DNA from 3 places in the Leptolyngbya sp. PL-A3 genome. Region 1 is predicted to be linked to each of the others. Evidence: riboswitches for the same ligand, from Rfam matches in the RefSeq annotation. Region 1 holds a riboswitch; each other region holds the start of a gene.
What was found. A riboswitch is a leader RNA that binds a small molecule or an ion and turns the genes downstream of it on or off. The one in region 1 is predicted to bind cobalamin.

Region 1 (3,279 bases):
CAGGAAACTACAGTTTCCCGTTTCACTTCACCCATTCAAAAAATGTCTTAATTGTGTGTGTCCATCATGCACACGCAATTAAAGACGGGATACATCGCTTTAGGAGACGTTCACCCAGAACTCTGCTGTGATAATCTCACCGTTTCGGTTGAACTGTCCCCATAATTTGTACCGTCCTGGTTCAGGAAATTGGGTGTGAAACTGCACCTGGCCAGTCGTTTCATCAACTGCATGGGCGTGGATGTAATTGGCTCTAGTTAAGGGAGTAGATTGCCGTATGATGACCAAATGCCCACCTTCACCCAGGTAGGGTTGCAAGTCTGTCACTGGCTGACGATCCAGATCGCTCAGGTGGAAGGTCAGTGTCATATCTTGGCCTGCTGCCACTGTGTCCTCTGAAAGCTCTAGATGAACGTGGGTATTGGCAATTGTCTGGGTGCGATCGAAATGGATATCAGGTGGTGGTTGAACGTCTCCTGTAATCTCAGTGGTTAACACCGAAACCTGCTCTGGGTGTCCGCTAGGTTTGTAATCACTGAATAGAGTGTAGCCTCCAGCTTTGGGAAACCGTGCCTGCACTTCAAAGAGCCCATTACCCTGATACTGAGGATGTAAATGATTGAAAAATTGCAGATCGTTGCTGACGACAATCAGGTGCATTATTTTTTCCTGAAACGTGTCGAATTGGGCGATCGCCTCCCCTTTTCCATCCTGAATATGAATGCCTAAATTGATAGCCTGATTGGGAACAGGCGTATCCGTCATAATCAATTTTGCTTGAGCAACATCTTCCTCCACTGCATGGCTACTGTGAGCATTGGAGCTTGTTCCATGAGCATCTGAGTGTTGTTCTGTGGATGGTGTAGTTGCTGTTTGCTGCGTGTTTAATGACGAGCAGCTTTGAATCAGGGTGAGAGTTGCGACTGTAGCGATCGCGGTCAAAAAACGATTCATACGTACCTCCTACCAGTAACGGCTTGGATTGTGGAAATCATGTCTTTGTCAGGCTCGACATCAAGCCTGCATGGGTTGTAGCAATTGGGAAATTGTTGTTTTAGAAGGTTTCAGGCGATCGCTCTGGCACCGATGACATGACTCTAAACGCTACAGTTCACTGGAGAGTCAAGCTTTAACCACCCAGATCCTTTATCATCGTGACGAAGCACGGGTACGGTCTTAGACTTACGCATGGTTGTGTGGTGTGCGAGGTTCACCACACAACCATGCGTAAGTCCTAATTGAGTGGGGCGGCTTATGAATCTTAACGACGGTGGGGAGTAGAGGTGGTAATCTAAAGATTGCTTAACGAGTGAATTCGGTTCTAGTGGGGCTCAGCCACTAGAAGCAATGGGGAAAATTCGGTGCGAATCCGATGCTGTCCCGCAACTGTGATGGGCTTTTGACGCTCTAAGCCAGGATGCCCGCCGAACCTTTTATGCCTGTCAGCGTCCTGTCAACCAATCTGCGAGGTACAGAGCATGGTCAATACAGCTTCAGTCTGGAAACGTACACAACAAATTACGCTGTCTCTTCCTGTGCAAGCAAGTCTGCTTACCGGGTTGTGTATGTTAACCCTGTGGACGTTCTACTTCTCGACCTATCCTCCTGCCCACAATGCCGTCCACCAGACCCGCCACGATACGTTGGGCGTAGCGTGCCACTAGGGTTTGGCTGAAAAGTTGTTTTCTCGTGTGCGAAGGGCACGAAAGAATAGCCTTTCTAGCTAACTTTACGTCTAGGCTCATGGGTTGAATTTAGGAAGTCGCAGTTCTCTAAGAACTGCGACTTTTAAGGTTCGATCGCCTTTGGGCAGGCGACGCTCGCAACATAAATTCTGGTGCAGCACATGGGTCGGCTGAACGATAGCCTAACGATTCAGTTATCAAGCTTTCTGGCGTAGTTCTATGAGATTTGCTAAATATTTTGGATTGTTCCTGGTAGCCAATGCTGCCAGTCTATTGTGTTGGCTATGGAGCTCGTCAATCGCTGTATCCCAATCTACCCTACAGTTACAGACAACGCCGCCCCTAAATCAGGTCATTCCGGCAACGGAGCCCGTGCAATTGACGTTGCAGGCTATGAACGCCCAGCAACAACCGCTGACGGATGCTAAGATACAGCTCCGCTTGTTAGCCCCGGCGAAAACGCCCTGGCTATCATCTGATTTCCCCATTGTGGAAGGGACGACATTGTTGGATATGGAGGCGATCGCCCCATCGGGCACCCTCCAGTTTGAACAAACTCTACCCATTCGGGGTACTTATTATCTGGAGGCAAAGGTCACACCCCAACGCGCTGGGGATTTTGAACCCGTCGAGCAGACCCTGTCATTCTCAGTACCTGAAAATCCTGTAAAGTACCGCAACGTCGCTATTTTGGCGGCTATTTTACTGGTAGCAGGTTTGGGAAGCGGTTGGGTGCTAGGCGGTGATCAGTCTCTGCAAGATGGCGAGATGGCCCCTAGGCCTGTGCGTATGTTGTTGAGTGGGGGATGCGTGGTGGCGATCGCCATTCTGCTGGTGATCAACATCAGTGCGGAGCTGACAGAGCACCATGACCATGCCAGCACGGCTTCAGCTTCCATCCCTGCCACCCAAACATCTGAAGGAATTCAAGTGGAATTGTCGGGCGATACCCTGGCTATGGTCGGGCAACTCGCTCCCCAGACCGTGCAAGTTACCGATGCAACAACAAAAATCCCGCTTACTGATGTTGCCGTAAAAATCCAAATTAATTCTCTGGAGCACAATGAGCGGGTTTTCACATTTGAAGGTTTTCCGGATGCAACGGGTCAGTTGACGTGGCAACCACAATTTTTTGATGGCGCGCCTCACCAGGTGATCGCAACTGTCTTACCAGGCAACTTCTCTCGCTCTTTCCAACCGATTCAAGTTGCCCATGAAGTAGACGTTCATGGGGTTGCGCCACCTCTCTATATCCGTTTTATTACGTTGATTTATTTCACGGCTATCTTTGTTGCGGCTTTAATCGGAGGGCTATTTCTGCGTCGTCGACACAGTTCACAACCCTTCCACTCATCCGTTGTTTGATCCATTTTTGGCAAACTCTCAAGAAATTCAAAGCTTCTTTTATATAGCTACAGCCAGAAGCAGGAGTGGTGGCTTTGCGAGCACTCCTGCTTCTGTTTACTCAGTTTCATGCAGGGTAGATTGCCGCATAACGGGCAATTTTACCGTCAGGATGGCACCTTGATTCTCTCCCAAACTCTCTGCTTTAACGGTTCCCCCATGTAATTCCACAATTTGCCGCACGATCGCC
Region 2 (3,279 bases), on a different contig from region 1:
GAGGCGATCGCCCCACTCCGCACTCTCGGGAGTTAATGCAGCGACCTTCTCGGGTACCTGAATTCCAGTCATAAATCACCGTCCATTGGCTTTTGCAGGATTGACCGTTTTGACGTGGGTGGCTAACCCAAGCATCTCCATCAAGCGAATGGTGTACCAGACAATATCAATCTCCCACCATCGCTGACCATACTGTGCGGACGACTGTACCGCATGGTGGTTATTGTGCCATCCTTCGCCAAAGGTCAAAAGAGAAACCCACCAGCAATTGGTCGACGTATCTTCTACGTCATAGCTGCGGTAACCCAGTTTGTGGCAAACGCTATTTACAAAACAGGTGCTATGAAAGCCAACGAATAAACGCACAAAAATGCCCCAGACGACAAAGGGCATCCCGCCAATCGCGTAGAGAACTAGCCCTAAAGCCACTTGCAGGGGAATATATTGCCGATGGCAAAACTGATAGAACCGATCATCCGCAATATCCTTGGTAAAGCGAGGGAGTTCGCTTTTACCAGGAACCTCATGCATCAACCAGCTAATGTGGCTCCACCAAAAACCTTTGGTTGAATCATGGGGATCCGCATCCTGGTCAGCATATAAATGGTGCATCCGGTGGTAGCCAACCCAACCTTTCACGCCACCCTGGCCCGCCAATGTGCCACAGAACACAAAGAAGTATTCCAGGGCTTTGGGCACGCGAAAACTGCGGTGGGTGGCGAGGCGATGGAAGCCTAACGAAATACCCAGACCAATCGTAAGCCAGTGCAGCAGAACCGCAACGCCGATGGCAGACCAACTAAAGTATTGCGGAATGAAAGCTAAGAGCACCCCTAAATGCACAACGACCGTTCCTGCAATGACAGGCCAACGAGGGCGGGGTACTGAATCTAAATGGGCATTAACCATGCAAGCAATCTCAAATCTAATTTCTACAGAGAACTAATATTCAGCGGCACATAAACACTGAACCGTGAGCATTTTAAGTGATGTACTTAAAAAGCCCCTCTATTGTCACGGTCTTAAAGATAGAAAAAACCTGGGTTAGGACAGAGAAGCCTCTTTTCGCAAAGCGCACATTGTTGAATCCGGTGAGCCCTCTCTCAAAACTTTTACTCTTGTAATACTCTTGTAAAACTCTTACTCCTCAGACTGGGTCTGGGTGTTTTTAGTTTCCAAAGACTGGGATGATTCTTCAATTTGTCCGGATCATGGTACCCTCCGTTCGAATGAAACACCGATCTGAAACTCGTCCCACCGCTGCCGAAGCTGGGTGTAAGCTTCGACTGGGGCGATCGCCAGATTCTTTAACTGCATCACCTGCACGTCTCCATTTCCCCGGAGCCACAGCATAATCTCCTGCTCCGGCTCATAATCGGCCAGGGCTGCACTGAGGGTGATACACGTCTCCTCATCCACTTCCAATTGGCTTAAAAGCTCCAGAGCATAGGGAAGCGGCTGAAAGCAAATCTGATGATCGAGTAGATCACGGCTCCAATCGACTGGGGCATGAGTGGGTAACTCTACATCACAAGTCACCATCCCCCGACCATGCTGGAGAAAACCAGCGTAGGCAACGGCGGCGATCGCCAGAAAATTCTCACGGATAAATAGCGGTTGCCAATAATCTCCCTGTCTCTGCCAGGACAATTCTCGAATGCGCATGGTTACTTTACATCAAATGCTGTGCTTGCAAAATCTAGGATCTAACCGGGATTGTGTTGCCATTTTCCCGGTGAGAGCTGATAGCTCAGAACTAGAGGAACCGCGAGTTTACAGGGCATGTAAGGGTGCGATCGCCCATCCCCAGATCCAAATTTTGGAACTCTCGATCAAAGCAGTGCAGCGATGCTCCCCTTGCGAAAGAGCCAGCATTGACGGAGCCAAACACAGACAAACCTAACCTGACCATCTGTACCTCGCAGATAGATGAATCAAACAACATCGGCGGGCATTCTGACTTAGAGATCAAAGACCCCATCACAGCTGCGGGACAGCGTCGGGTTCACACCGAACTTTCCCCGTTACCTCTGGCGGCTGCTCCCCACCAGAACCGATCTCTATACGATACGAGATTTACGCAAAAATAAAAACTGCTCTCCTGGTTTATCAGCAATTCTCATTGTGTCGTTAAACAGCTTGGTAGGGGCGGGTTTAGCAGTTAACTCTGGCCTGTGCTGTTACTCTCTGGCAAAACCCGCCCTGGCTGCGATCGCACAACCTGTGGAAAGGGCGGGTTTGAAGAACATCCCTGATGGTGCTGATCGAATAATGACAAAACCCGCCCCCACAGTTCAGGATGGCGATCGGTTCTAAATGGCTCTTTGCAAAAATGAGAATTGTTGCTGGCTTATAAACCTTCCTGGCGTATGGCTGACGGGGGCGATCGCTCCTACCATAGAAACAAATGAACCGTGTCGTACAATGGTGAACCTCTCTTCAGAAAAGCCATTATCGTCGCAGCCTGCTTTGGCGGAGAAGCGGGTGTCGTTGCGGGTCAGTTGGGATGGGTATGAAGCGATTTTGGAGGCGTTGGGGGGCGATCGCTCGGCTCAACTTACCTACTACGAAGGCACTCTAGAAATTATGACGCCCCTGGAGGCCCATGAGAACTCCAGCGATTTGATTGGTGACTTTATCAAAATATTGGTGGAAGAGACCAATCTCACGATTAAAAGCATGGGTTCGACCACTCTCAAGCGCTTGGGATTACAAGCAGGTGCCGAGCCAGATCGAGGGTTCTATATTGCCAACGAACCCAAGGTTCGAGGTAAAACCGTGGATCTAAATACAGATCCCCCGCCTGACCTGGTTGTGGAAGTCGATATTACTCACACCGATATTGACAAGAATGCTCTTTATGCAGAGCTTGGGATTCCTGAGTTTTGGCGCTACGACGGGAAAACGCTGACTATTTACCAACTTCAAAACGGCCAGTATCAGGAAGTTCCCAGCAGTCCCACGTTCTCATGGGTGCCTAAGCGTGTGTTTTACGAGTTTCTACAAAACTGTGCCCAGCAGGGGGAAACTCAGGCCAAGCGCAGTCTGCGGCAATGGATTCGAGAGAACCTGATCTAGAAAGTTAGCTCAGCCTCACAAGACACCGGGTTTCTTCTGGAGCGCAGCAACAAATCTCTGTCACCCCACAGAAGAAACCCAGGCTCTGCCCCACTGCCCCAGTTCCAACGCGAACGTCTTGTCCATCTTGCGGTTCTACTCTCCAATCAATGCCCGGAAGCGTTCGTCTTGCCGAATGGAGTCAAAGTCGGAGTCATTTTT
Region 3 (3,279 bases), on a different contig from region 1:
GCCTCTTGCATCTATCAGTTTTGAGTACGTGAATTGTTGTGTGACACGGCCACACAACAATTCAGCAATTCTCATTTTGAAATCAGGCCCGAAAACCGCGCGCCAAAGGCGCGCGGTTTTCGGGCATCAAAGCCAAGAGTTCACGCCCGTAGGGCGTGAACTCTTGGCTTTGATGCCCATACTGAGAATTGCTGACAACAATTCACGATGGATGCATCAATCGTCTTTGAGTGCATGAATTGTTGTGCGGCGCAGCCACACAACAATTCACGACGGGAGTTCGGTACTAAGGAACTTGCCAGATTCGCTCATGGTACTTTGCTGGCTCAGCATAAGGATCTGGTGCCGGAGCACCATGGTCATGGCCGTGATTATGACTATGGTTATGACTATGTCCATGGCTATGGCCGTGGTCGTGGCTATGCCCATGATTGTGTCCATGGTCATGATTATGGCCGTGGCTGTGACCTGCTTCTACAGCCGCTAAGCGGAACTTGCACATCTCACAGTTCATGGCGACCTGTCCTAATTGGGTTTCGATTTCTCGCTCCCGTAGAATGCTGAACAGGTGAGGGTGCAATCCCATTTCTGGGAGGCAAATCGTTGGGATGTCGGGGAACTGTGTTTGCTGTTGGGCGGTGATGTCGTAGATTTTCTTCACCAGTACACCTGTAAACAAGAAGTACGGCAGAACAACGATGCGTTTGGGCTGATACAGTCGTGCTCGACGGAAGCCTTCCTCCAGACGCGGGTGGGTAATGCCAATGAAGCAGACCTCAACGGTGTTATAGCCGCTGCCTTCCCAGAGAACGCGAGCCATTTTGTATACGTCGCCGTTGGCATCGGGGTCGCTAGCTCCACGACCGACGAATAGCAAAACGGTGTCTTCCCGGGCAATACCCTGAGGGTTCCATTCGGGCTTATCGAGTTCTTCGAGGCGCGATCGCCACAAATCCAAAATGCCCGGCGCGATACCAAAGTGCCGCCCATAGTGGAACTTCACCTGTGGATGCTGTTGCCGAGCGCGATCTAACTCGTTGGTGATATCGAACTTGTTGTGACGGGCCGCAAACAGCAACACCGGCAGCACCGACAAATCGGTGTACCCCAACTTCACGCACTCATCCACACCCTGCTGAATTGACGGCTCGGTCAGTTCTAAAAAGCACGGAATAATGGGGCGAGAGGTGTCCAACTGTTGGTAAGCAGCGGCAAAATCGAGCAAGCCCTGGCGGCCCGCTTCATCGCGGCTACCGTGGCCTACTAGCAGGAGGGGACGATTTTCGGGAAGAGGGGGGAGAGCGATCGCCGTATCAATCGCCACATCAATTTCTGACAAGGAAGGGGTAACCGTTGAAAGCAAATGGGACATAAAACGAGGACTCTCTCCTGTGCAACGCAGGATATAGAGTGAAAAGGCTCCAGGCAGGCATTCTGGCTAAGGGAATGAAAATGAAAACCAGGACAGTGGGTATCACTATGGCAGTTTTTCCATTCATCATCCCATCACAGCTGCGGCACAGCGCCGGATTTGCACCGACCTTTCCCCACCTGTGGCTGTTCACGTTTGCCCCGTTATCTTAGCCCAAATAGCTTGACTCATACTCTTCGCTTGATACCACCAAACTTCAGAAACCCAATTTTGCCGCTGTGAGCGGCGGCAAAATTGGGTTTCTGAAGTTTGATACAGTCTTCCTGACAAACAGTTGGGTCGTGCGAAGCAATAACGATAGTCTGTTTGGTTGGCTGGCACGGCCCTATGGGCCAAAAAATCAACCGGACGGGCTCTTCTGGACGCTGAGAGCATCGGCTTCTAGAATATGAGGTTGAACTTGACCCGTCGGCGAGGAGCGAAAACAATGATGCAACAGCGTGGTGTAACGGTCTGGTTTACAGGATTGAGTGGTGCAGGAAAAACCACGATTCGGATGGCCGTAGAGAAAGCACTGCGCGATCGCCATCTCAAGGTTGAGGTTTTGGATGGCGATATTGTGCGCCAGAACTTGACCCGAGGGCTAGGCTTTAGCAAGGAAGACCGCGATGAAAACATCCGCCGTATCGGGTTTGTGGCCCATCTGTTGAGCCGGAATGGGGTAATTGTGCTGGTGTCTGCGATTTCACCCTATCGCAACACCCGTGAAGAGGTGCGTCAGAAAATTGGTGATTTTGTTGAGGTGTATGTCAACGCCCCCCTGTCAGTTTGCGAAGAACGGGATGTCAAAGGGCTTTACAAGAAGGCAAGAGCTGGGGAAATCAAGCAGTTCACGGGTATTGATGACCCTTATGAGGCACCCCTAAACCCCGAGGTGGAGTGCCACACTGACCAGGAAACCCTGGAGGAAAGTACGGCAAAAGTTCTCGACTATCTGCAACAGGCCGGTTATCTGTCTGAAGCTTCGATAGCGGTTTAACCTCCAATCGCATTCTGCCTATTGAGCACAAAACACCCCTATGGGGGCGTTTTGTGCTCAATAGGCAAAGACAGGTTAGTTGAAAGCGTAGGCTGCCATGCTCAGAGATCCATAGGTGTATCCCTGATGAATCTGCTGACCTTTGGCCTGTTCTCCGCCTGCTCCCAGTGCCACAAATAGAGGCAGTAGATGTTCGTCTGTCGGGTGGCTTAAGGCAGCGTGAGGGGCAAGCGCTCGATAATCCAACAGCCGCTCCGTAGAGGAGAGGGCGATCGCTTCTGCTAACCAGCGATCGAACACCATAGCCCAATCTGCCGGGGATGTATTGTCCTGACCATCCAATGCTCCCAAATTATGGGTTACCGCACCACTTGCGAAGATTAAAACCCCTTCATCCCGCAATGGAGCCAGCACTTGTCCTACTCGGAGGTGATGGGCTGGGCCAAGGTAGGGCTGAATGGAGAGCTGGGTGACAGGAATGTCAGCTTCAGGATAAACGAGCAAAAGCGGATTCCATGCCCCGTGGTCTAGACCACGAGAGGGGTGAATATCAGCTTGAAATCCAGCATCCACCAGGCGTTGGGATACCTGTCTTGCCAGCTCAGGCGCACCTGGGGCTGGGTAGCGCAGCCGATACAGCGCTTCTGGAAAGCCGTTGAAGTCATGAATTGTTTTGGGCTGCGGCGCGGCACTTACCATCGGATACGGTGTCTCCCAATGGGCAGAAACCGCCAGAATGGCTTTTGGCCTGGGCAATTCTGTCGCGAGACGACGCAAAAAATCTTGCGTTGGCCCAGTTCGTATCGGCAGATCAGGCGCACCGTGGGAGATAAAGAGCGACGGCAGACGTTGCATAAAATCCGACCTC

Region 2: it holds a riboswitch for cobalamin, as region 1 does, so the genes downstream of both, NDI52_RS21315 (hypothetical protein) here and NDI52_RS12455 (CbtB-domain containing protein) in region 1, are expected to answer to the same signal.
Region 3: it holds a riboswitch for cobalamin, as region 1 does, so the genes downstream of both, NDI52_RS16430 (sirohydrochlorin chelatase) here and NDI52_RS12455 (CbtB-domain containing protein) in region 1, are expected to answer to the same signal.

Annotation. Positions count from the first base shown of each region.
Region 1 is NZ_JAMPLB010000013.1:72,568-75,846, forward strand. Features, by position in the region: gene NDI52_RS12450 (hypothetical protein) at 100-954, opposite strand; cobalamin riboswitch at 1,300-1,444, shown strand; gene NDI52_RS12455 (CbtB-domain containing protein) at 1,479-1,664, shown strand; gene NDI52_RS12460 (hypothetical protein) at 1,905-3,050, shown strand; gene NDI52_RS12465 (PAS domain S-box protein) at 3,147-3,279, opposite strand, start outside.
Region 2 is NZ_JAMPLB010000031.1:81,991-85,269, forward strand. Features, by position in the region: gene NDI52_RS21305 (class I SAM-dependent methyltransferase) at 1-72, opposite strand, end outside; gene NDI52_RS21310 (fatty acid desaturase) at 76-909, opposite strand; gene NDI52_RS21315 (hypothetical protein) at 1,210-1,665, opposite strand; cobalamin riboswitch at 1,929-2,073, opposite strand; gene NDI52_RS21320 (hypothetical protein) at 2,125-2,316, shown strand; gene NDI52_RS21325 (Uma2 family endonuclease) at 2,425-3,078, shown strand; gene NDI52_RS21330 (tetratricopeptide repeat protein) at 3,214-3,279, opposite strand, start outside.
Region 3 is NZ_JAMPLB010000020.1:16,345-19,623, forward strand. Features, by position in the region: gene NDI52_RS16430 (sirohydrochlorin chelatase) at 287-1,372, opposite strand; cobalamin riboswitch at 1,407-1,570, opposite strand; gene cysC (adenylyl-sulfate kinase) at 1,863-2,411, shown strand; gene NDI52_RS16440 (class III extradiol ring-cleavage dioxygenase) at 2,487-3,266, opposite strand.